2 linked regions of the Luteipulveratus mongoliensis genome follow. The protein of the gene in region 2 interacts with the protein of the main gene of each other region in a pairwise test. Links are inferred from orthologs where the notes say so. Each region holds a gene or a part of one and is shown on either strand. Other genes may lie near its edges. The genes, in order: aceE and nth.

Region 1 (17,066 bases), 2.2 Mb from region 2 along the record:
CAGGCCCTCCACACCACGCCGATCTGCCTCGGAACGCAGGGCATCCACGACTCCGGCCTCGCTACCGCTCGGCGCCTCACCGGCCACCACGACGATGTTGGAGACCGTGCCCCAGCCCAGTGCGGCGACGCGTGACTGCAACGAGTCGTCGGCCTCGCCGCGCAGGATCGCATCGACGACCAAGGACTCCAACCGAGCGTCCCAGGCGCCACGTTCCTCGGCGGCCTGGGCATAGACCTGAGCGGCCGCAAAGGCGATCTCGCGAGAGTAGTGCAGGACCGCCGCCTGGAGCTCGGCTTCCTCGCCCGGGGCCGCGATCTCATCGACGTGGGACTCGACGACATCGATGACGGTGCGCACCAGGTCGAGCGTCTGCCGGAGGCTGATCGAGCGGGTCAGCTCGCGCGGAGCCGAACCGAAGACGTCGATGGTGCCGGCGGGTGTCGTCGTGGGATCGCGCACCCAGGAGATGAAGGCGCCGATACCGGCCTGCGCGACCAGGCCGACCCAGCTGCGGTCCTCGGCCGACAGCGCTCGGTACCAGTCGTGGGTCGCCTCCATGCGCTGGGCCGCGGCGGTCGACAGGGTGCCCGCGTGCCGTTCGAGGCGCTGGCGAGTTGCTGCCGAACCGAACTCCGTGGGGCCGCTCATAGGTCTCAGGGTAGGCACCTCTTTGTGGGGAAGGCACAGATAGGGCCCTGACCGACGTGATGTATCACACGCCACATGGCCCGGCTCCTGGGTTGCATCGGGACCATCGAAGGTTCCGCCGTTCCGGGGGGAGACGTGATGTCAAACGACGAATCACTACCAGAGCTGGATCCGAACGACGGTTCAGAATCACCGCCTGGCTCGACCGAGGGGTCTGAGACGGAGTCGACTGAGGTTGAGGCTGAGTCGACTGAGGGGTCTGAGGCTGAGCCGACCGAGGTTGAGGGCGAGTCGACCGAGGTTGAGGGCGAGTCGACCGAGGGGTCTGAGTCGGAGTCGACTGAGCCTGCCGAGGGCGAGGAGCTGCACGCGGAGTCGCCAACAGTCGGCGACCTGGAAGGCGGATCGGACGATCTGCCATCGGAGGTGCTGGCGTTCAACGACTTCGACACCAGCTGGATCGATGAGGGGGTGGCCTAGCCATGGGCGACATCGGCGAGATCGTGAACACCACGACTCAGATCTTCAAGATCCTCGACAACAACGTCACCACCAGCATGGGCAAGCTCGCAACCGCGCTACCCAAGGACGTGGACGCACTGGCCACGGACGGCAACTGGGTCCGGCGCGATCACGCCATGATCCTGCCGTTGGTGTGGCCCGCGAAGTACCCCGAGCTGAATGACGACGATGTCGTGAACCTCGGCCTGATCTGGACCTACGGCGGCAGTGTCAACGGCGAGGGTCGGTACATCAAGGATGCCGAGGCGTTCGCCACCGTCGGGCACATCTCACTCGGCTACACGATTGATGTGTCAGTCCGGTTCGCGGACACCGGCACGCCGGTCGGCGACGAACCCATCGCGATGATCACGGGCACGTTCAACGTGCGCCAGCGTCGCACTCTCATCGGCGAACTGCCCTCTTGCGTCATCGGATTCACTCTGATGGGCGACGGCCGAGGAACGATGAAAGAACTCAAGATCCGCTGAACAACCCGGAAGGACAACCATGCCCGGCAACGACCTACAGATCACGGGCGGCATCACTCAGGCCCTGCTCGATGCTCTCAACCAGATCCACACATCCATCACGGCTGGACTGGTCGGCCCTGATGGCCAGCCGTCCAAGACAGCGATCTACATGCATCTTCCGGTCGGTCAGCCGGTCGACCCGAAGATGTACGCCAACCCATGGACCCCGGCGGGCGGCTCCGCCTACGCCGCCGTGACCAGCACGGGAGCCTTCACCCCGGCGGCGCCGCCGCCCGTGGCCGACGCAGACGCCAAGCCACCGGCTCAGCAGCTCGCGGCGATTCCGGCACCGGACCCGAAGCTGCAGCTGGCGATCAGCAGTGCGTTCAACACCGCGCAACGAGTCGACAACATGCTGATGGTGACCGACAAGGGAGTCGCGGTCGCGTGGCCGCAGCGCACGGTCAGCATCGAGTACTTCACTGCGCTTGAGGGCATGCAGGCGGAGCCCATCCCGGAGCCGTCGGACGAGATCAAGAAGCGCATCGCGGACGCGGAGAAGACCCTTTACACGCTCGACGCGGACGGCAACTTCACGGGTTACACACCCCGGCATGCGTCCTACCGTCACAACCAGAAGGCTCTGGCTGACGCACGTAGTGAACAGGCCCTCGCCTACAGCCAGGCGATGGCCGATCCCGTTGCGGGACAGGCGTGGCCAGTGACCAGCGCGAAATACGAGAACGCGGTCACGCAGGCGTACAACGACTGGCGTGACATGGGCGGCCAGGAGATCGAGGACGCCATCAACACGCTGCAGTCCGTCGGCGGGAGCGCGGCTGCGGCACTGATCGCCAAGGCGCGCAAGATGTTCGACGACTACAGCGTCGGTCTCGGCGGGGCGGTTTCGACGAAGGTGCCGTGGTCGTACATCGACCCAGTGTCCTGGTGGGACCACAGCAACCACGACTTCGGCGCGATGCGGATCACCGCGAAGTCCAGCCAGTACCAGGCCGGCGGAGGCGGGGGAGAGCACAGCTTCGCGCACTCCTTCTATCGGGACGAGTCGTCGTCGAACTCCGGGAGTGCCGGGTTCAGCTTCTTCTGGGGTGTGTCAGCCGATGCATCGCACTCGGAGACGAGTCACGACGACGGGACCAACACCGACACCTCGGGCTGGACCGAGCATCACGACCAGTCCTCATCAGCCACAGTGGAGTTCGAGTGGTTCATGGCGAGCATCGAACGGCCGTGGCTGCTGGGCGACCTCTTCCATATGGACGGGTGGTACCTCGCGGGGCAGAAGAAGGGAGCCATCAGTGACGGAACCATCGAAGGCCAGATCGGCGACGTCCCGAAGCTCCTGCCCATGATTCCGAAGTCGTTCGTGGTCGTGCGCAACGTCAAGATCACGTCCGACTCGTGGGGAAGTCTGGGCAGCTCGTTCCAGAACGCTGTGGACAGCAGTCAAGGTCACACCGACAGCAGCTCGACGTCGTACGGCGGGTCTGTGGGCTGGTTCGGTCTGGGCGGCTCCTACCAGCACTCGGAGTCGGATGCGAACGGGGCCTTCACCACGACGCACGACGGCTCGAACGGTTGGTCGTACACCTCGACCGCCACGGGCGGCACGCTTGAGCTGCTCGGTGCTCAGATCGTCGGGTGGGTCGGGCAGATCCAGCCCGTGGCACCACGCGTCGACGACCCCAACATCGGCAAGGAGCAGGTGGACAAGCCTGCTCCCGACCCGGCGAAGGCGGACGGCGACAAACCGGCCGCTCCGGCACCGGCCGCTCCGGCACCGGCCGCTCCGGCACCGGTACCGGTACCTGCAACGCCCGTGCCGAACGCCTGAGTGAGGGAGGTACGCCATGACTGGGAACAGCGATCAGCTGGCTGTCCTGGGCCAGCAGGTTCTCGACGCCATCATCACGACGTACCTCCCGGACTCGGGATCCGCGCTTGCCCTGGCTCTCCATCCAGGGCAAGCGCTCGCCGACGACCTCGTGCAGGCCGGCGAGACCAACCCGCTACGCCTCTCGGAGTGGATCGCTGACCAGTACGACTACCCGTTGTGGCTCAAGCGCTCTGATGGCTCGTCGGTGTCGGCGTCCGTGGTGGGAGGCATCCCGGCCAAGGCCGCGTACCTGAACATGGTGCCGTGGGCGTGTCCGAGCGTTCCCGCGGACTCGACGTCCTACCCGCGGCTGGCGGCGTTGATCGCGCAGGCTCGAAAGGACCTTGGTGACACTCCCGAGACGCTCCCTTTCGGTTGCGAGCCAACCGATTTCGCCGAGCCGACCAGTCCGGCGTGGCACGTCTTCGACACCAAGATCACCAGCACGTCGAGTATGACCAAGACCGTCCATCCGGAGTCCGCGCCGGTGATCGGGGTCAACCCAGACCTGTGGAAGCTGCGTCCGGTGACGGCGCAGGTGTTGGACGCCCTGCCTGATCGGGCCGTTCAGCTGGAGGACCAGAGGAAGCTGCTGGAGGAGATGACGACGATCCCGCGGTACGAGGTCGCTCAGCGGGTGCGCGACATTCCCTGCCCCGAGGACTATGCGACGCCCGAGGTCCAGGCGCAGGTGGAGGTGGCCACGGAGGTCGTCCAGCCGCCCGAAGAAGCGCAGGTCGCCGCGGAGGTCGTCCAGCCACCCGAAGCGGTCGGCGAGACCGCGGTCACCGGCGTTGCCGATCTCCAGCTGGATCAGCCGTTGGCAGCTCGGGGGATCGCAGGGTTTGCCGGGCTCCGTACGACGCTGGCCCGGTCCGACGTCGCGCTCGACCGGATGGCCGTGGCAACGGCCGTGGCCGCCGCAGAAGAACCGCCCGCACCCGTGCGCGCGATCCGTTTCGACACCGCTGTCGCCGAACAGCTGACGCAGCTGCAGACTGCCGATCTCGTGGCCGCACCTGCGGTCACCGAGACGACGACCGAGAGCAGCGAGCTGCATGTGCACTTCGAGTACTGCCTGCTCACGATCACCCGTCGATTGGCCGGAAACCGTTGGTGGCACCAGGAACTCGTGGCCGAGGACGACTGGTTCGTGCCCGGGATGAAACGGGGCGACATGGTCAAGGAGTCGACGCAGGAGGGCTACGCCCACTGCCTGCCGCAGGCCCTTCTCGTTGTACGCAACGTCAGCCTCACCGGGTCCTGGACCGATGCAGCGCGGGAGTCGATGACCAACGCGATCTCCTATGTCGGCCCCTTCCTCGCCAGCGTTCCGGCCGCAGCAGAGGCGAGCACGGCCAGTGCCGAGCAGGTGACGGTGCTGGGCATCGGCGTACAGGTGATCGGAGAGCTGTGCGCGCCCTTGCCGCCCTTGCCACCGCAGGACGATCCGGCCCTGGTTCAGTGAGAGTGACAGTCCGAACCGTCGTACGGTCACCTTGTGGTTGCTTGCCATGCGGCCGTTTGTCACCCGGAGTGCGTCAATCCGCGGTGTGATGAGCGCATGGATCGTCGAACCTTCACCGGACTCGCCGCTGCTACCGTCGCGGGCGTGGTCGCTGCACCTGGGGCCGCTGCGGCCGCCCCCACCCCTCATTCCCAGAGCTCAGGTCGACCGGGCCATCACACGAGGCCCATCGTGGTCGGTCACCGCGGCGCGTCGGGCTACCGGCCCGAGCACACGCTCGCGTCCTACACGCTGGCTGCGCACATGGGTGCCGACTTCATCGAGCCCGACCTGGTCATCACCAAGGACGGCGTGCTTGTCTGCCGGCACGAGCCGGAGATCAGCGGGACGACGGACGTGTCCAAACGGCCGGAGTTCGCTGCTCTCAAGAAGACCAAGTCGCTGGATGGTGTCGCGACCACGGGCTGGTTCGTCGAGGACTTCACGCTGGCCGAGCTGAAGACCCTGCGCGCGATCGAGCGGCTGCCCGCGCTGCGGCAGCACAACACGACCTACGACGGGTTGTGGGAGGTGCCGACCTTCGAGGAGGTCCTGCAGCTGCGCAAGCGCCTCAGCCGTGAGCTGGGTCGGGAGATCGGGGTCTACCCCGAGACCAAGCACCCGACGTACTTCCGCACCCAGGGTCTGCCGCTCGAGGAGCGCCTCGTCGGGCTCGTCCGCCGTTACGGCCTGGACCGGGCCAAGGCGCCGATCTTCATCCAGTCGTTCGAGCTGAAGAACCTGCAGGACCTGCGGCACCGGCTGCATGTGAAGGCTCCGCTGGTCTTCCTCACCTCGGCCAGCGGCGGGCCGTTCGGCGACGGACGGACGTACGCCGAGCTGCTCACCCGAGCGGGTATGGCGACGTATGCCAAGGACATCACCGGGCTCGGTCCGGACCAGGCGCAGATCATCCCGCGCAAGGCCGACGGCAGCACCGGTCCCGTCACGACGCTGGTCGCGGACGCGCACGCCAACGGGCTGCAGGTCTGCCCCTACACGGTGCGCGCCGAGAACGTGAACCTGCCGGCGAACTACCGCAAGGGCACCAAGGACGACGACTTCGGGCGGGTGCTGGACTACTTCGCGGTGCTGTTCGGCACGGGCATCGACGGGCTGTTCAGCGATATGCCCGACCTCGCCGTGCTGGCCCGCGACCTCCTCTGACCCACCGCTGGTCGAGTAGCCGGAGGCTCGTTCCTCGTCTACTCGACCAGCGGTTTGGTGTCAGGTGGCGGTGAAGATGGTGGCCGCGCCGGTGTAGGTCCGCTCGCCGTCGTACGGCTCGATGGTCCGGGCGGCCTCCGGCGCGAACGAGGCGATGTACGCCGTCGCCGCGGCGTGGTCGGCGACCGCCTGGGTGGCATGGTGCTCGGCCTCGACCTGCTCGAAGTGTCGTCGCAACGACGGCTCACCGTTCTCCGAGGAGAACTGGCTGATGAGCGGGGCGAGACCGGCTGCGGCGCGGAGGTCGGCGGTGTGGGCGTTGCCGTTGGTTCCGGCGACGAACGTGCCACCAGGTCGCAGGACCCGGCGAACCTCGGAGAGCGTCCGATCGAGCTCGGGCACGTGGTAGAGCATCCACATCGCACAGACCGCATCGAACGAGCCATCGGCGAACGGCAGGTCGGTCGCATCGACCACCTCGGCCTGGACACCTCGCTCCAGGGTGAGCTCGACCATGCGGGCCGACTGGTCGGTTGCCGTCACGGTCGCGTCAGGCAGGGCTGCTGTGAGGTGAGCGGCGAACTCGCCTGTGCCACAACCGATCTCGAGCACCGTGGACGGCTTGACCTCAACGATGCGGGCCAGCGCGAAGTCCTGAGGTTGCAAGCCGTCAGGCGTTCCGCGCCAGATCGAGCGGCGCGCGTTGAGCGGCGACTCGTCGGCGTACTGCCGTCGGACTTGGGTGCGGTCACTACCGATCGTGGTGCTCTCCGTCATGGCCAGCACGCTAACCGGCCAGAACACCGTTCACATGCTGAACGGACCACCTCAGGGGGCGGTCCGTTCAGCATGTCGGGAAGTGCTAAGACTCGCCGCCGGCGTTGCCGGACGTGCCTGCCGTGACGTCGAGCAGCTGGTACTTCTCCGCCGCCTGGCGTGCGGCCTCAGCGGGCATCTCACCGCGGTCGGCGAGCATCTGCAGGGCACGCACGGCCATCGACGGTCCGTCGATGTGGAACGCCCGCCGCGCCGCCGCGCGGGTGTCGGAGAACCCGAACCCATCGGCACCGAGCGAGGTGAAGTCCTGCGGTACCCACTGCGCGATCTGGTCCTGAACCGCCCGCATCGAGTCCGAGACGGCGACCACCGGGCCGGGCGCGTCCTTCAGGCGCTCGGTGACGTAGGGCGTACGCCGCTCGTCCTCCGGGTGCAGGAAGTTGTGCTGGTCGCTGGCCAGGCCGTCGCGGCGCAGCTCGGTCCAGGACGTCACCGACCACACGTCGGCGACGACGCCGAAGTCGTCCTTGAGCAGCTGCTGTGCCTCAAGCGCCCACGGCACTCCGACGCCCGAGCCGAGGAGCTGCACGCGACGGGCGTCCTTGCCCAGACCCTCCGTGCTGCCCTCGTTGATGCGGTGCATGCCGCGCAGGATGCCCTCGGTGTCGACGTCCTTGGGCTCGGCCGGCTGCACCATCGGCTCGTTGTAGACCGTCATGTAGTAGATGACGTCCTCGGGGTTGTCGCCGAACATCCGGCGCAGGCCGTCTTGAACGATGTGCGCGATCTCGTAGCCGTAGGCCGGATCGTAAGCAACCACAGCGGGATTCGTCGACGCGAGCAGGTGGCCGTGCCCGTCTGCGTGCTGCAGGCCTTCACCGGTCAGCGTGGTCCGGCCGGCTGTCGCACCGATCATGAAGCCACGCGTCATCTGGTCGGCAGCGGCCCAGATCGAGTCGCCCGTCCGCTGGAACCCGAACATCGAGTAGAAGACGTAGACCGGCACCATCGGCAGACCGTGCGTGGCGTACGACGTCCCGGCCGCGGTGAACGCTGCGATCGAGCCGGCCTCGTTGATGCCGAGGTGCAGGATCTGACCCTGCTCGGACTCTTTGTACGCCAGCATCAGCTCGGCGTCGACCGAGGTGTAGTGCTGCCCGTGCGGGTTGTAGATCTTGGCCGTCGGGAAGAACGAGTCCATCCCGAAGGTGCGCGCCTCGTCCGGGATGATCGGGACGATGTGCTTGCCGAAGTCCTTGTCCCGCATCAGGTCTCGCAGCACGCGGACGAACGCCATCGTGGAGGCGACCTCCTGCTTGCCGGAGCCCTTCTTGGCCACGGCGTACGCGGAGTCGCCCGGGAGCTTGAGCGAGGGCGACGTCGTACGACGGCTGGGCACCCCACCGCCGAGCGACCTGCGCCGCTCGAGGAGGTACTTGATCGCCGGGTCGTCGTTGCCGGGGTGGTAGTAGGGCGGGAGGTAGGGGTTCTCCTCCAGCTGTGCGTCTGTGACCGGGATGTCCATCGAGTCACGGAAGGTCTTGAGGTCGTCCAGCGCGAGCTTCTTCATCTGGTGCGTCGCGTTGCGGCCGGCGAAGTGCGTGCCGAGGCTGTAGCCCTTGATCGTCTTGGCGAGGATCACGGTCGGCTGGCCGTGGTTGGTCATGGCGGCGGCATAGGCCGCATAGACCTTGCGGTAGTCGTGGCCACCGCGCTTGAGCTTCCACCAGACGTCCTCGTCGGACCAGTCCTTGACCATAGCCGCGGTGCGCGCGTCGCGTCCGAAGAAGTGCTCGCGTACGTATGCGCCGTCGTTGGCACGGAACGTCTGGTAGTCGCCGTCCGGGGTGTCGTTCATCAGGTGGACGAGGGCGCCGTCGCGGTCCTGGGCGAGCAGCGGGTCCCAGCCGCGGCCCCAGACGACCTTGATGACGTTCCAGCCGGCGCCGCGGAAGAAGGACTCCAGCTCCTGGATGATCTTGCCGTTGCCGCGAACCGGTCCGTCGAGTCGCTGCAGGTTGCAGTTGATGACGAACGTGAGGTTGTCCAGTGACTCGTTGGCAGCCAGCTGGAGCAGTCCGCGCGACTCCGGTTCGTCCATCTCGCCGTCGCCCAAGAACGCCCAAACATGTTGCTGGCTGGTGTCTTTCAGGCCCCGGTTGTGCAGATAGCGGTTGAGCTGGGCCTGGTAGATCGCGTTCATGGGACCGATGCCCATGGACACCGTCGGGAACTCCCAGAAGTCCGGCATGTTGCGTGGGTGCGGGTAGGACGGCAGCCCGGCCGGCTTGCCGTCGACCTGGTGCGAACGCTCCTGACGGAACCCGTCGAGCTGGTCGGCCGTGAGCCGTCCCTCGAGGTAGGCGCGCGAGTAGATGCCGGGGGAGGCGTGACCCTGGATGAAGATCTGGTCGCCGCCGCCCGAGTGGTCCTTGCCCCGGAAGAAGTGGTTGAAGCCGACCTCGTAGAGCGTCGCCGCGGAGGCGTACGTCGAGATGTGACCGCCGACGCCGATGTCGGGGCGCTGCGCCCGGTGCACCATGATGGCGGCGTTCCAGCGGATCCAGGCGCGGTAGCGGTGCTCGACCTCCTCGTCGCCCGGGAACCAGGGCTCCGCGTCGGGGGAGATCGTGTTGATGTAGTCGGTCGCGGTCAGCGACGGCACACCGATCTGGCGCTGTCGAGCCCGCTCGAGGAGCTTGAGCATGACGTAACGCGCCCGGGCCTGACCGCCCTGATCGATGGCAGCGTCGAGGGAGTCCAACCACTCCTGGGTCTCCTCGGGATCAATGTCCGGGAGCTGACTGGGGATGCCGTTCAGGATCGGTCCTGCGTCCTTGCGTGACACGGTCTGTGTCCTCTCTCGCGTGCTGGCTCTGCGGGCAAGTCTGCTCCCCAGATGCCCGGTCCGCGACGCCGGGAGGGTTACCCGTGAGTACTCCGATCGGCCTACGCCGGTCGCCTCCGACGGGGGCAGCTGAGGTGGGATGGTTGCAAAGCGCGGCGCTTCCTAGTGGACTACGCATCAACTTCACGCACAGAGAGAGGTAGGTAGGGCTGGTGAACGAGACCGCAGGGACGACACCCGCGGCCAAGCTCGGCTTCGAGGACGGGCAGGTTGTCCAGGAGCTGGGTTGGGACGAGGACGTCGATGAGTCGCTCCGCGACCAGATCGAGGACGCTGCCGGATCACCGCTGGAGGACGAGGAGTACGACGGGATCGTTGATGCCGTCATCCTCTGGTTCCGCGACGGCGACGGAGACCTGACCGACGACTGTGTCGACGCTCTCACCAATCTCGGCGAGAAGGGCTTCGTGGTGCTGCTGGTGCCCAAGGCCGGACATCCCGAGCACGTTGACGCCAGCGACATCCAGGAAGCCGCGCAGACGGCCGGCCTGAAGGCGAGCTCCTCGACCAAGGCCGGCGACGACTGGATCGCGACCAAGCTCGTGCAGGGTGGCATCGCCAAGCAGCGATGAGACCTGAGACAGGTGCTCGCGCACCGGCGTTCTCCCTCAAGGACCAGTTCGGCCAGGACACCACGCTCGCATCCCTGACCCAGGAGCGAGCGGTCCTGCTGGTGTTCTACCCGTTCGCCTTCTCCCGGATCTGTACCGGAGAGCTGGCGGCGATCCGGGACGACCTGCCGCACTTCGACAACGAACGGGTGCAGACCGTCGGGGTCTCGTGTGACCCGATGTTCACGCTGAAGGCCTGGGCCGACGCCGAGGGTTTCGACTTCCCTCTGCTGTCCGACTTCTGGCCGCATGGTGTGGCGGCCCGGGCCTACGGCGTGTTCGACGAGCAGTCGGGCATGGCCGTACGCGGGACGTTCCTGGTCGACCGCGACGGCGTCGTGCGCTGGGCACTGGTCAACGGGCCCGGCGAGGCGCGCGACTTCGGCGGCTTCCACGAGGCGCTGGCGACGTTGGACACCTGAGCCGACTAGTCTGTCCTCCGCTCCGCCGCACAACGTGGCGGCGCACCGTTCATCGACGATGGCGGCCCCGGTGAGCCTGCGAGCCGGGACGCAGGAGGAGATGGACGAGAAAGCGCACGAGGGCCTGTAGCTCAGCTGGTAGAGCACCGCGTTTACACCGCGGGTGTCGTCGGTTCGAACCCGGCCGGGCCCACACAGCAGTCATGTTCGGCGCAGCTGCGCCGAACATGACCGACCAGGGGAGTGCGCACGATGACGACGAGCGGCACCACGCTGTCCGAGGTGCTCACCGTCCTCGACGGGCTCTACCCGCCCGACACCGCCCAGTCCTGGGACCAGGTCGGGCTGGTGTCGGGAGACCCGGCCCAGCCCGTACGCCGGATCCACCTGGCCGTCGATCCCACCTTGGCGGTGATCGAGGAGGCGCGTGAGGCCGGAGCCGACCTGCTGGTGACGCACCATCCGTTGCTGCTGCGCGGGGTCCACTCGGTCGCGACCACGTCGGCCAAGGGCGCGAGCGTCACGGCTCTGGTCGTGGCCGACCTCGCGCTCTATGTCGCTCATACCAACGCCGACGTCGCCCGTCCTGGCGTCAACGACGCGCTCGCGGCAGCGGCCGGGCTGACGGCGACCGAGCCGCTCACCGTTCGTGAGGGTCAGTCGCTCGGGCTGGTGGGCGACCTGTCCGTGCCGATGACCCTGCAGGCCTTTGCCGCGATGCTGGCGGCGGCGTTGCCAGCGACACCGGTCGGCGTACGGGTCTCGGGCGATGCGGACGCCGAGGTACGCCGGGTGGCCGTGCTCGGCGGCGCCGGAGACGATGCGTTCGCCGAGGTACGCGCCAGCGGGGCCGACGTCTACGTCACCGCCGACCTTCGTCATCACCCGGCGCTGGAGGCCCGCGAGGAAGCTCGTGGCGGGCCGCCCTACCTGGTCGATGCCGGTCACTGGGCCACGGAGTCGTTGTGGCTGGAGTCCGCGTCGGAGCGGATCCGTCACGAGCTCGGCGGTGCAGCGGCTAGCGTTGAGGTTTACGTGTCGACACTGCGGACCGATCCCTGGGACTTCCTGGTCGCGACCAGCAGCACGACATCGCCTGAACAACGAAGTGGAGGCCCCCGCTGAAAGCCGACCTCAGTCGCCAGTGGCGACTGCTCGACCTGCAAAAGCTTGACACCCGTCTCGACCAGCTGAACCATCGCGCAGGCGCCCTGCCGGTGCTCGCCGAGCTGGCCGCGGCCCACGAGCAGTCCACGCGGGTGGACGAGGACTTGGTTCTCGCGCGCACGGCGGTGACCGACATCGACCGCGAGATCACCAAGGCTGATCAGGACGTGCAGCTGGTGCGCGACCGGTCGACGCGCAACCGGGCGAGGCTGGACAGCGGCCAGGGCAGCCCCAAGGAGCTGCAGAGCATGCAGCACGAGCTCGACACCTTGGCGCGGCGGCAGTCCGAGCTGGAGGACGTCGAGCTGGAGATCATGGAGCGCGCCGAGTCGCTGCGTTCGGACCTGGTCGAGAAGGAGCGCAAGCGCACCGAGCTCGACGAGCAGCTGTCCCGCCTGGAGGATCAGCGGGACCGCGACGTCCGCGACATCGAGTCCGAGCGCACCGATGTGTCCAAGGACCGCGATCAGATCGCGCCTGGACTCGGTGATGACCTCCTGGCGCTCTACGAGAAGGTCCGCGACCAGCACGGTGGTCTGGGTGCAGCAGCGCTCATCGCCCGGCGCTGCGGTGGCTGCCAGCTGGAGCTCAACCAGGCCGACCTGGGCCGCATCCGTGGTGCTGCTGAGGATGAGGTCCTGCGCTGCGAGGAGTGCCGCAGGATCTTGGTTCGTACGGCCGAGTCCGGTCTGTGAGCGCGGGCGCCGGGCGCCGGCTCGTCGTTGAAGCCGACGGTGGGTCGCGCGGCAACCCGGGCGTTGCCGGCTATGGCGCGCTGGTTCTTGATGCCGAGTCGAGCGAGCTGCTCGCCGAGCGTGCCGCCCCGCTCGGCAAGGCCAGCAACAATGTGGCCGAGTACTCCGGCCTGATCGCCGGGCTCAAGGCGGCTGAGGAGATCGACCCCGCCGCGCGGATCGACGTACGGATGGACTCCAAGCTCGTCATCGAGCAGATGGCCGGTCGCTGGAAGATCAAGCACGTCGACATGCAACGGCTCGCGCTCGAGGCGAGAGAGGTCGTACGCCGGTTGCTGGAGTCCGGTGGCAGTGTCACCTGGACGTGGATCCCGCGGGAGATCAACAAGGCGGCCGACAAGCTGTCCAACGACGGCATGGACGGCGAGACCATCGAGAGCGACTACTGGCGCGACAGCGCTCATGACGTCGCGCGGTCGGAGGAGACGTCCGAGGCAGACGAGACCGTTGAGGTCGCGGAGCAGCAGATCCTGTCGACGGACAGCACCCCAGGGGCACCACCGGACGTCGGGCGCCCGACTCGAATCCTGTTGGTACGCCACGGCGTCACCGACTTCACCGTGCAGGGCCGTCTCGACGGACGGGGCGGGGCTGACCCGTCGCTCAACGACGAGGGCCGCGCGCAGGCCGCTCGGGTCGCCGGCGCGGTTGCGGCGCGGCTGAAAGACGCATCGGGTGAGGCCGTCGTCGTGACGTCCTCGCTTGCGAGGGCCAAGGAGACCGGGGCTGCGGTGGGCCGGTCGCTCGGCGTGGACCCGGTCGAGGACGCCGACTGGGACGAGCAGTCCTTCGGCGAGTGGGACGGGCTGACCTTCGGCGAGATCTCCGAGCGCTTCCCCGATGACCTGAACCGGCTGCGCAGCGACGAGGGCTTCGCGGTCGACGGCGGTGGCGAGACTCACGTGCAGATGGCCAAGCGGGTCGAGCAGGCGATGCAGCGGACGCTCGCGCTCGCCGGGTCCGGCGGCACGGCGGTGGTGGCGACGCATCGCAAGCCGATCATGGTCATCCTGGCCTCGATCCTGGACATCTCCGCCGAACGCGCCTGGCGCCTCGCGGCTTCTCCGGCGTCGATCACGGGCATCGAGGTGTGGCGTGACGGCAACGTCTCGATCGCGTTCCTGAACGACACGCACCATCACGATCCGGTCGGCTGAACCAGCCCGTCCGCGGTGCGGGACCCGCGTCCCAGATCGCGGACCCCTGTGCCACGCTGACGCCATGAGCTACGCCGGTGATGTGAGCCCGCAGCAGGCGTTCGAGGCGTTGCGTGAGGATCCCTCCGCACGACTCGTCGACGTCCGCACCCAGGCCGAGTGGGCGTACGTCGGGGTGCCCGATCTGACGTCCGTCGGCCAGCAGGTCGTCTACGCCGAGTGGCAGACCTATCCCGAGGGCGCTCGCAACGAGGCGTTCCTCGACCAGCTGCGCGAGGCGGGTGTCGGTGACGGACCGACCTACTTCCTGTGCAGGTCGGGTGTGCGCTCGATCGCCGCGGCCGAGGCGGCGACGGCCGCGGGCTCAACCCAGGCGTACAACGTGCTCGAGGGCTTCGAGGGTGGCGTGGACGAGCAGGGTCACCGCAGCGTGGCTGGCTGGAAGGTCGCGGGACTGCCCTGGGTGCAGAAGTGAGCGACGCGAAGACTCCGCGACCCGACACCCTGGCGGTCCGAGGAGGCCTGGCACGCAGTGGCTTTGAAGAGACCGCCGAGGCGCTCTACCTGACCTCAGGCTTCGTCTACGAGACCGCCGAGGACGCCGAGGCGGCGTTCAAGGAGGAGGTCGACCGCTTCGTCTACAGCCGTTATGGCAACCCGACGGTCGCGGTGCTCGAGGAGCGCCTGCGACTCCTCGAAGGCGCCGAGGCGTGCTACGCGACGGCGAGTGGGATGTCGGCGGTCTTCACCGCGTTGGCCGCCCTGCTGGCCAACGGTGACCGGGTCGTCGCGGCCCGAGGGTTGTTCGGCTCGTGCTTCGTGATCCTCGACGAGATCCTGCCCCGCTGGGGTGTCGAGACCGTCTTCGTGGACGGCTCGGACAACGACCAGTGGCGTGAGGCCCTGTCCAAGCCGACGACGGCGGTGTTCTTCGAGACGCCCAGCAACCCGATGCAGGAGCTCGTCGACATGGACACCGTCTGTGAGCTCGCCCATGCGGCGGGCGCACAGGTTGTGGTCGACAACGTCTTCGGCACTCCGGTCTTCTCGCGTCCGCTGGAGCACGGCGCGGACATCATCGTCTACAGCGCGACCAAGCACATCGACGGTCAGGGTCGCGTCCTGGGCGGCGCCATCCTGGGACCGCGGGACTACATCGACGGGCCGGTCAAGAACCTCATCCGGCACACCGGTCCGTCCCTGTCGCCCTTCAACGCGTGGGTGCTGGTCAAGGGGCTGGAGACCATGCGGATCCGGGTCGAGCAGCAGGCCCGGTCCGCGCTCACGCTGGCGCAGGCGCTGGAGCGCGACCCGCGGGTGGCGACCGTCTGGTACCCCTACCTCGAGTCGCACCCGCAGCACGGACTGGCGCTGCGGCAGATGTCGGGCGGCGGCACCGTCGTGACCTTCGAGCTCGCAGGCGGGGAGGGTCGGACCCAGAAGGACGACGCCTTCACGGTGATGAACGCGCTGGAGATCATCGACATCTCCAACAACCTCGGCGACTCCAAGTCGCTCATCACCCACCCGTCCACCACGACTCATCGCCGGATGGGCGAGGAGGCGCGGTTGAAGGTCGGCATCACCGACGGCGTTCTGCGGATCTCGGTGGGTCTCGAAGACATCGAGGACCTGCTCGCCGACGTTGCGACGGCCCTGAGCGGACTCGGCTGACCCTCGTCAGAGGGTGAGCGCGGCCGTTGCGGCCGCCACCGCAGCGACTGCGCACAGCAGGCTCTTGGCCATGAAGGGCAGCACGGGTACGACGAGCCCGGCTCGGCGGCAGCGCTCGCGCCACAGCAGCGTGGCCAGCGAGCCCCAGATGGTCACCATCGGCCCGAGGTTCACGCCGATGAGCAGCGCCATCAGTCGGGCCGGCCGGTCGGTGGTCAGGCCCTCGAGGGCGAGATAGGCGGGCAGGTTGTTGGCCAGGTTGGCGGCGACGGCACCGGTCGCGCTGACCTGCCAGAGGTCTCCGGGCGAGTGACCTGTGCCGAGCGCGCCAGACAGCAGGTCGTGCAGCCCGTGTCGTGACGCGATGTCGACGACCACGAACAGTGCACACACGGCAACGACCATGAGCCAGGGCACCGAGACCCTGCGCAGCGCTGCCCGCTGCCGAACCCAGAGCGTGCCGACCAGGACGACGGCCGCGATGGTGGCGGGTATCGCAGGGGTGATGCCGGTGACGAAGATCGGGCCGAGGGCTACGCATACTGCGGCTGCGACGAGCAGCAGAGGACGGTCATGGGGATCGGCCGGTGGCTCGATGGTGTAGCGCCCAGACAGCTCACGTCGGTGCAGGAGCGCCAGGACGACCAAGGTCGCGACGACTGCGGCCAACGCGGGTCGCCATGACAAGGCGACATAGTCCAGGACGCCGACACCCAGACCCGAGAAGTGATGCATGGCAAGCAGATTCGACAAGTTGGAGACAGGCAGGAGCAGTGATGCGGTGTTGGCGAGCCAGACCGTGGTGAGGGCGAAGGGCATGGCGGACACACCGACCTGGCGTGCGACGGCGATGACGACAGGCGTCAGCAGCACAGCGGTCGTATCGAGGCTCAGCACGATCGTCGCGCCCGTCGACAGCAGGGCCACCAGCAGCCACAGCAACCAGGTGCGGTGCCGTCCGGCGCGCGCAGCCCAGTGACCGGCAACGTCGAACACCCCCGCGATCTCTGCGATCTCGGCCACCACGGTGATCATCACGAGGAAGACCATCACCGGTGCGACCCGGCTCGCGAGGTCACCCAGCTCGGCTGCGGTCATCGTCGGGTCATGGGGTTGAGACGTCGAGCACCCAGGGCTGACCGGTCCGGGCCGGCGCAGTCAGCGTGGTCGAGAACCCATCTGCCGCAACGGCTTCGAGTGCCTGCGGGGTGCGTACGTCCTTGCCGACCTGGCAGAGGTGACGGGCCAGCAGTCCACGAGTGTGCTTGGCCATGTGGGTCGCGCCGGGCACGCGGATCTGCACCCACTTGCGGGCCAGGTCGCCCCGCGGGGTCCAGGCGGCGACGTAGGTGCTCGACCGGCAGTCAACGATGACGCCCCGGCCGGCGGCCGCGGACAG
Region 2 (5,152 bases):
TTCGTGCCGGAGCGGCAGATGGTGGCCGGACCGCGCTATGTCCGCAAACTGATGTCGGCCTGGTCGGGTCGCCCCGCGTGGCCGCCGGGTGAGCTCAGTCAGCAGTACGCCGACGCCCTGACTCTCCCCTTCGTGGCCCACTCCACGGCGGAGTACTACCGCTGGGTGGTCCGGTCCGTGATGCGTTCGGACGGCCGCCGCTACGTCTCCCGCCTGAGCCAGCCGATCGGCGTACCCGTCCTGCATGTGCAGGGCGACTCCGACGGCTGCGTGCTGCCCTCGAGCGCGCTCGGATCGCAGGCATGGTGCAGCGGACCGTACGAAGAAGTGACGCTCCCCCAGGTCGGCCACTTCGTTCCTGAAGAGGCGCCCGATCAGACGAACGACCTACTGATCCGGTGGCTTTCGACTCTCAGCGAGTGAGGAAGCGGGCCGGCACCGGCCGCTCGTCCTGCACATCCCACGGCACCGTGAGCCCAGCGAGATCGAGCGTCTCGGACAGCACGATCGCGGTGAACCCCCACACGTAGACGCCGTCGACCTCGAACGCCGGCGCGTGAAATCGTCGCGACGGATGGACAGCCGTGAACCTGTTGGCCGGGTCGACCAGGTCCGCGATCGGCACCCGGACAACGCTGGCCACCTCAGCCGGGTCGACGACACCAATCGGCGTCGGTCGCGGCCACCACGCGAGCACCGGGGTCACGCTGAAGCCCGTCACCGACAGCGGCAGTTTGGGGAGCCGCCCCAGCACCTCGACGCCGTCGGGCGACAGGCCGATCTCCTCCTTCGCCTCGCGCATGGCGGCCTCGACCGGTCCGTCATCGGCGTCGTCGATCATCCCTCCGGGGAAGGACACCTGGCCCGGATGCTTGCGCAGCGATGCGGACCGCTCGGTAAGGACGATGTCCTGACCACCGCCCTCGGTCGGTCCGAACAGCATCAGTACGGCCGACTGGCGCCCGACCGGGAGACCCGCCAGCCGGCGTACGAGAGAGACGTCCTCGTGGGCGGTGTCCGCGACCCGCTGCAACCAGTCGGGCACGGGCGGAGTCGACGTCGGCATCTCGCCAGTCTGCCCCGAGCCGGTCCGGTCAGGACGTCCGGGCCGCTCGTCGCAGACAGAAACGGCGCACCGGCTCGGAGCGCATCACCTCGGCCAGGTCGCGGTAGCGCGCCGCGGCCTCCTCCGTCCTGCCTGTCCGCCAGGCGAGGTCGGCGAGCGCGAGGGAGGCGTCCCGACTCGCGTATGACGGTGCCTCGCTCTCGAGCGCGTCCAGCTCTTGCTCGATCGCCAGCAGGTCATCGGGTCGGCCACCGACCAGCGCCTCCTGGGATCGAGCGACGAGGTGGGCGACCCGCACCGACGGTGAGTTCCAGCGCTCCTCGAGGGCGGCGTACAGCACGCAGATCTGGGTCCAGTCGGTCGCTTCGAGGTTCGGAGCGACGGTGTGCAGCGCCGAGATGGCGGCCTCGAGCGCGAAGCGGCCGTCTCCGGCAGCGGCCGCGGTCGCGTCGTCCAACCCGGCCTCGACGAGCCCGCGGTTCCACCTGGACCGGTCGACCTCGTCCAGGGCCAGGGCCGTGCCGTCCGCATCGAGGCGACCCGGACGCCGGGCCAGCCCAAGGCGTACGACCGCCCGGAGTCCGCGGACCTCGGTGTCTTGCGGGTACTCGGCCACGAGCGCGTCCGCGATGGACAGTGCCTGACGTCCGAGGTCCTCCAGCGCGTCCTCGGGATCGAGCACCTGACGGTGCGCAACTGTGAACATGCCTGCAACACAAGCGAGTACGACGGGGAGCCGCGTGCGGCGGACCGCCTCGTCCGGGATCACGAAGGCGCCGCGCGCATCCGCCAGGGCCCTCTTGGCACGGGTGAGTCGCGCTGCGGCGGCGGTCTCCTGGATGCCGAGGTGGTCAGCCACCTGGCTGATGGACAGACCGCAGACCACGCGCATTGCGAGCACCATCTGCGCCGATGGCGGCAGCGCCTCGTCACAGGCGACGAAGAGCAGCGCCAACCGGTCGTCGAGCTCCGGAGTCGTCATGGCGTCGAGTGATGTCGCGGAGTCGGATCGGACGAGCTCGGGCGCATGGCGGTCGTGCACCTCGCGTCGACGCACCTCATCGAGCCAGGCACGCTTGCCGACGGTGATGCACCAGGTCGCCAGGTGCTCGACGGGCTTGTCCTGGGCGGCCGCTCGAGCGACCGCCTCGGCGGCCAGCTCTTCAGCGACGTCCAGGCTGCGCGTGAAGGATGCGAGCGCGCGCACGATGCGCGGCCACGCCTCCTCGAACTCGGCCCGACCCACCTCCGGCGAGATCATCCGATCGGGAAGACCTTCCGCCACTCCACCAGGCCACCGCTCGGGACCATCGCAGCGAGCTTGCGGGCGACCTCGGGGTCGTCCACCTCGACGGCGTAGTAGCCGGTGATGACCTCGGTCGTGTCCGCGAAGGGTCCGTCCGTCCAGACCGCGTCCTCGACCTTGCGGTCGCCCTTGCCAGGCTTGACGGTGCCGCCGTGCGAGGTGTTCTGCAGGGCGCTGGCTCCGACGATGCGCGCGCCCAGGTCGGCCACGGCCTTCTGGAACGCCGCGTGCTCGGGAAACATCGGCTCGTCCGACTCTGCGGTCGGCGTGGCGTTCAAAACGCCGTCGGAGTCCCAGTCGGCCTCGCGGATGAGGTACACGTAGGTGTCGGTCATGATCTGCTCCCTGTGGTCGGTCGCGTGACGTCCCTCGTCACATCATGCAGACGAACTCGCCTCCGCAGAATCGACATCGCCCTTTCTGGTGACTCTGATTGGTCCTGATGCGTAACGTCGAACTGGACCTGTGCGACCGGCGCGGCCGCGACCTACGTTGGCACCCGAAGGCGCGCACGCCAGGTGCGCCACCGGACTCGGAGGAACAAAGAGCCATGCGGATCATGACGCGACTGTGCACGAGCATCGACGGCTACGTCACCACGCCCCAGGGCTGGCCGGCGCAGCTGGCCGACCCGGACTTCTCGCCGGAGACGTACGGTTTCGTGGACTTCCAGCAACGTGTCTCGGCCGTGCTGATGGGCCGGGCCACGTTCGAGCCGGCTCTCGGTTCGGAGCGGTGGCCGTGGCAGGACCTCGGCGTCTTCGTGCTGGGCTCGCACCGACCGGAGGGTACGCCGGACCACGTGGTCGTCGACAGCGACCCGACACGACTGCTCGAGCAGATGCGCGCTGCGCACCCCGACGGCGACGTGCACCTGGTCGGCGGGCCTCGCACCGTGGAGACGTTCCGTGCGCTCGGCGCGCTCGACCAGCTCGGCCTGATCGTGGTGCCGCGGCTCCTGGGCGGCGGCACCCAGCTGACCCCGGCCGTACAGACCGACACCGGCCTGAAGCTCAGTCACCACAACGCCCTCCCGAACGGAGCGGTCGAGCTCGTCTACGACATCGAGAAGTCGGCGTGAGCCGTCACGCCGGCGCTGCGCTCGCGTAAGGGTTGACCGCGCCGGGAGCCAGCTCGAACTTCAGCAGCTTCGCTGCCTTCTCGGGGTCGGTCTCGCCGTCGCCGTACGACGGGCACCACTGGGCGACCGGGCAGACTCCGCAGGCGGGCTTCTTGGCATGGCACATGCGGCGGCCGTGGAAGATCAGCACGTGGCTGAGCATCGTCCAGTCCTTGCGCGGGAAGAGCGCGCCGATCTCGTGCTCGACCTTGACCGGGTCTGTTTCGGTGGTCCAACCCATCCGTCGCACCAGCCGACCGAAGTGCGTGTCGACGGTGATGCCCGGGACGTCAAAAGCGTTGCCCAGCACCACGTTTGCGGTCTTGCGTCCCACGCCGGGCAGGGTGACGAGATCCTTCAGGCGCGGCGGCACCTCGCCGTCAAAGCGCTCGACCAGCGCCTGTCCGAGCGTCATCACGGACTTGGCCTTGGCGCGGAAGAAGCCGGTGGGCTTCAGCAGCGTCTCGAGCTCGACCCGGTCGGCGCTGGCGAGCGCGGCGGCGTCCGGGTAGCGCTTGAACAGGATGGGCGTGACTTTGTTGACGCCGACGTCCGTGGTCTGCGCCGACAGGATCGTGGCGACCAGCAGCTGCAGCGGCGTCTCGAAGTCGAGCTCGCAGTGGGCGTAGGGGTACTTCTCGTGCAGGACGCGATACATCTTGCGTGCGCGGCGCGTACGGCCGGTCGGGGTCTCCTGCGTGACATCAAGGCGCTTCACCCGCAAGACCCTAGGCGCTCACACCGACACCCGCTGGTCCAGCCCAAACCGCTGGTCGAGTAGCCGGAGCGCCAGCGGAGCCGCATCGAGACCCGGGCCGGTTTCCCTGATACCAGGTCAAACGGCCCCACCCACAGACCCGACCCGGGCCGGTTTCCCTGACACCGGGTCAAACGGCCTTACCCGCAGACCCGGAGCGCTTGGAGACGGCTGATGACCGGCGTCTGAGAGGGCGTAGGACGTGCGCAGTGCCGACCGGACGCAGCAGGCGCGCCGGCTGACCCGAGAGTGACGTACGACAACCTGTCGCGACTGCGTGGCAGACTGACCGGCGTGACTACGGAATCCGTGCGCAAGGCACCTCTGTTCGCACCCCTGGACGACGAGGCCGCCGAGGCGCTGCTCGCGTCGATGACACCCAGCAAGATCGAGCGCGGCCAAGAGCTCTTCCACGAGGGCGACCAGGGCGATCGGCTCTACGTCATCACGGAGGGCAAGATCAAGCTCGGTCGCCGCTCCCCCGACGGACGCGAGAACCTTCTGGCGATCCTCGGCCCGGGCGAGATGTTCGGCGAGCTGTCGCTGTTCGACCCGGGTCCCCGCACGGCGACCGCGACAGCCGTCGCTGAGACCGAGCTGGTGGCGCTGGGGCACAACGACCTGACCAGCTTCCTCAAGGACCGCCCCGAGGTCGCGATCACGATGCTCGGCGCGCTCGCTCGCCGCCTGCGCCGCACCAACGAGGCGCTCGGTGACCTGGTCTTCACCGACGTCCCCGGCCGCGTGGCCAAGGCGCTGCTCGACCTGTCCGCCCGCTTCGGTCGCCCGGCCGACGACGGTGTCCTGGTCGCTCACGACCTGACTCAGGAAGAGCTGGCGCAGCTGGTCGGCGCCTCCCGCGAGACCGTCAACAAGGCGCTGGCCGACTTCGCCTCACGTGGC

Evidence for each region.
Region 1: the proteins of nth (region 2) and aceE interact in binary tests that used the Escherichia coli proteins (3 or more experiments, as listed by UniProt). The link is inferred for Luteipulveratus mongoliensis from one-to-one orthologs.

What each region holds. Positions count from the first base shown.
Region 1 is NZ_CP011112.1:2,767,805-2,784,870, forward strand. What follows is about bases 6,859-10,168. They hold aceE (pyruvate dehydrogenase (acetyl-transferring), homodimeric type), read right to left. Parts: upstream 9,822-10,168; coding sequence 7,059-9,821; downstream 6,859-7,058. Other genes in these bases: VV02_RS13260 (class I SAM-dependent methyltransferase), read right to left, coding at 6,859-6,973; VV02_RS13270 (DUF3052 domain-containing protein), read left to right, coding at 10,034-10,168. Also shown: VV02_RS13230 (PucR family transcriptional regulator), read right to left, coding at 1-651; VV02_RS13235 (hypothetical protein), read left to right, coding at 727-1,131; VV02_RS13240 (hypothetical protein), read left to right, coding at 1,134-1,643; VV02_RS13245 (hypothetical protein), read left to right, coding at 1,663-3,480; VV02_RS13250 (hypothetical protein), read left to right, coding at 3,497-4,990; VV02_RS13255 (glycerophosphodiester phosphodiesterase), read left to right, coding at 5,087-6,196; more of VV02_RS13260, read right to left, coding at 6,257-6,858; more of VV02_RS13270, read left to right, coding at 10,169-10,453; VV02_RS13275 (peroxiredoxin), read left to right, coding at 10,450-10,914; VV02_RS13285 (Nif3-like dinuclear metal center hexameric protein), read left to right, coding at 11,167-12,039; VV02_RS13290 (zinc ribbon domain-containing protein), read left to right, coding at 12,075-12,776; VV02_RS13295 (bifunctional RNase H/acid phosphatase), read left to right, coding at 12,773-13,993; VV02_RS13300 (rhodanese-like domain-containing protein), read left to right, coding at 14,058-14,468; VV02_RS13305 (O-succinylhomoserine sulfhydrylase), read left to right, coding at 14,465-15,667; VV02_RS13310 (SLC13 family permease), read right to left, coding at 15,674-16,765; VV02_RS13315 (YaaA family protein), read right to left, coding at 16,773-17,066. UniProt on the Escherichia coli protein: Component of the pyruvate dehydrogenase (PDH) complex, that catalyzes the overall conversion of pyruvate to acetyl-CoA and CO(2).
Region 2 is NZ_CP011112.1:4,924,469-4,929,620, forward strand. What follows is about bases 2,305-5,110. They hold nth (endonuclease III), read right to left. Parts: upstream 4,151-5,110; coding sequence 3,458-4,150; downstream 2,305-3,457. Other genes in these bases: VV02_RS23500 (DUF6596 domain-containing protein), read right to left, coding at 2,305-2,327; VV02_RS23505 (YciI family protein), read right to left, coding at 2,324-2,707; VV02_RS23510 (dihydrofolate reductase family protein), read left to right, coding at 2,923-3,453; VV02_RS23520 (Crp/Fnr family transcriptional regulator), read left to right, coding at 4,544-5,110. Also shown: VV02_RS23490 (alpha/beta fold hydrolase), read left to right, coding at 1-423; VV02_RS23495 (NUDIX hydrolase), read right to left, coding at 413-1,066; more of VV02_RS23500, read right to left, coding at 1,095-2,304; more of VV02_RS23520, read left to right, coding at 5,111-5,152. UniProt on the Escherichia coli protein: DNA repair enzyme that has both DNA N-glycosylase activity and AP-lyase activity. The DNA N-glycosylase activity releases various damaged pyrimidines from DNA by cleaving the N-glycosidic bond, leaving an AP (apurinic/apyrimidinic) site.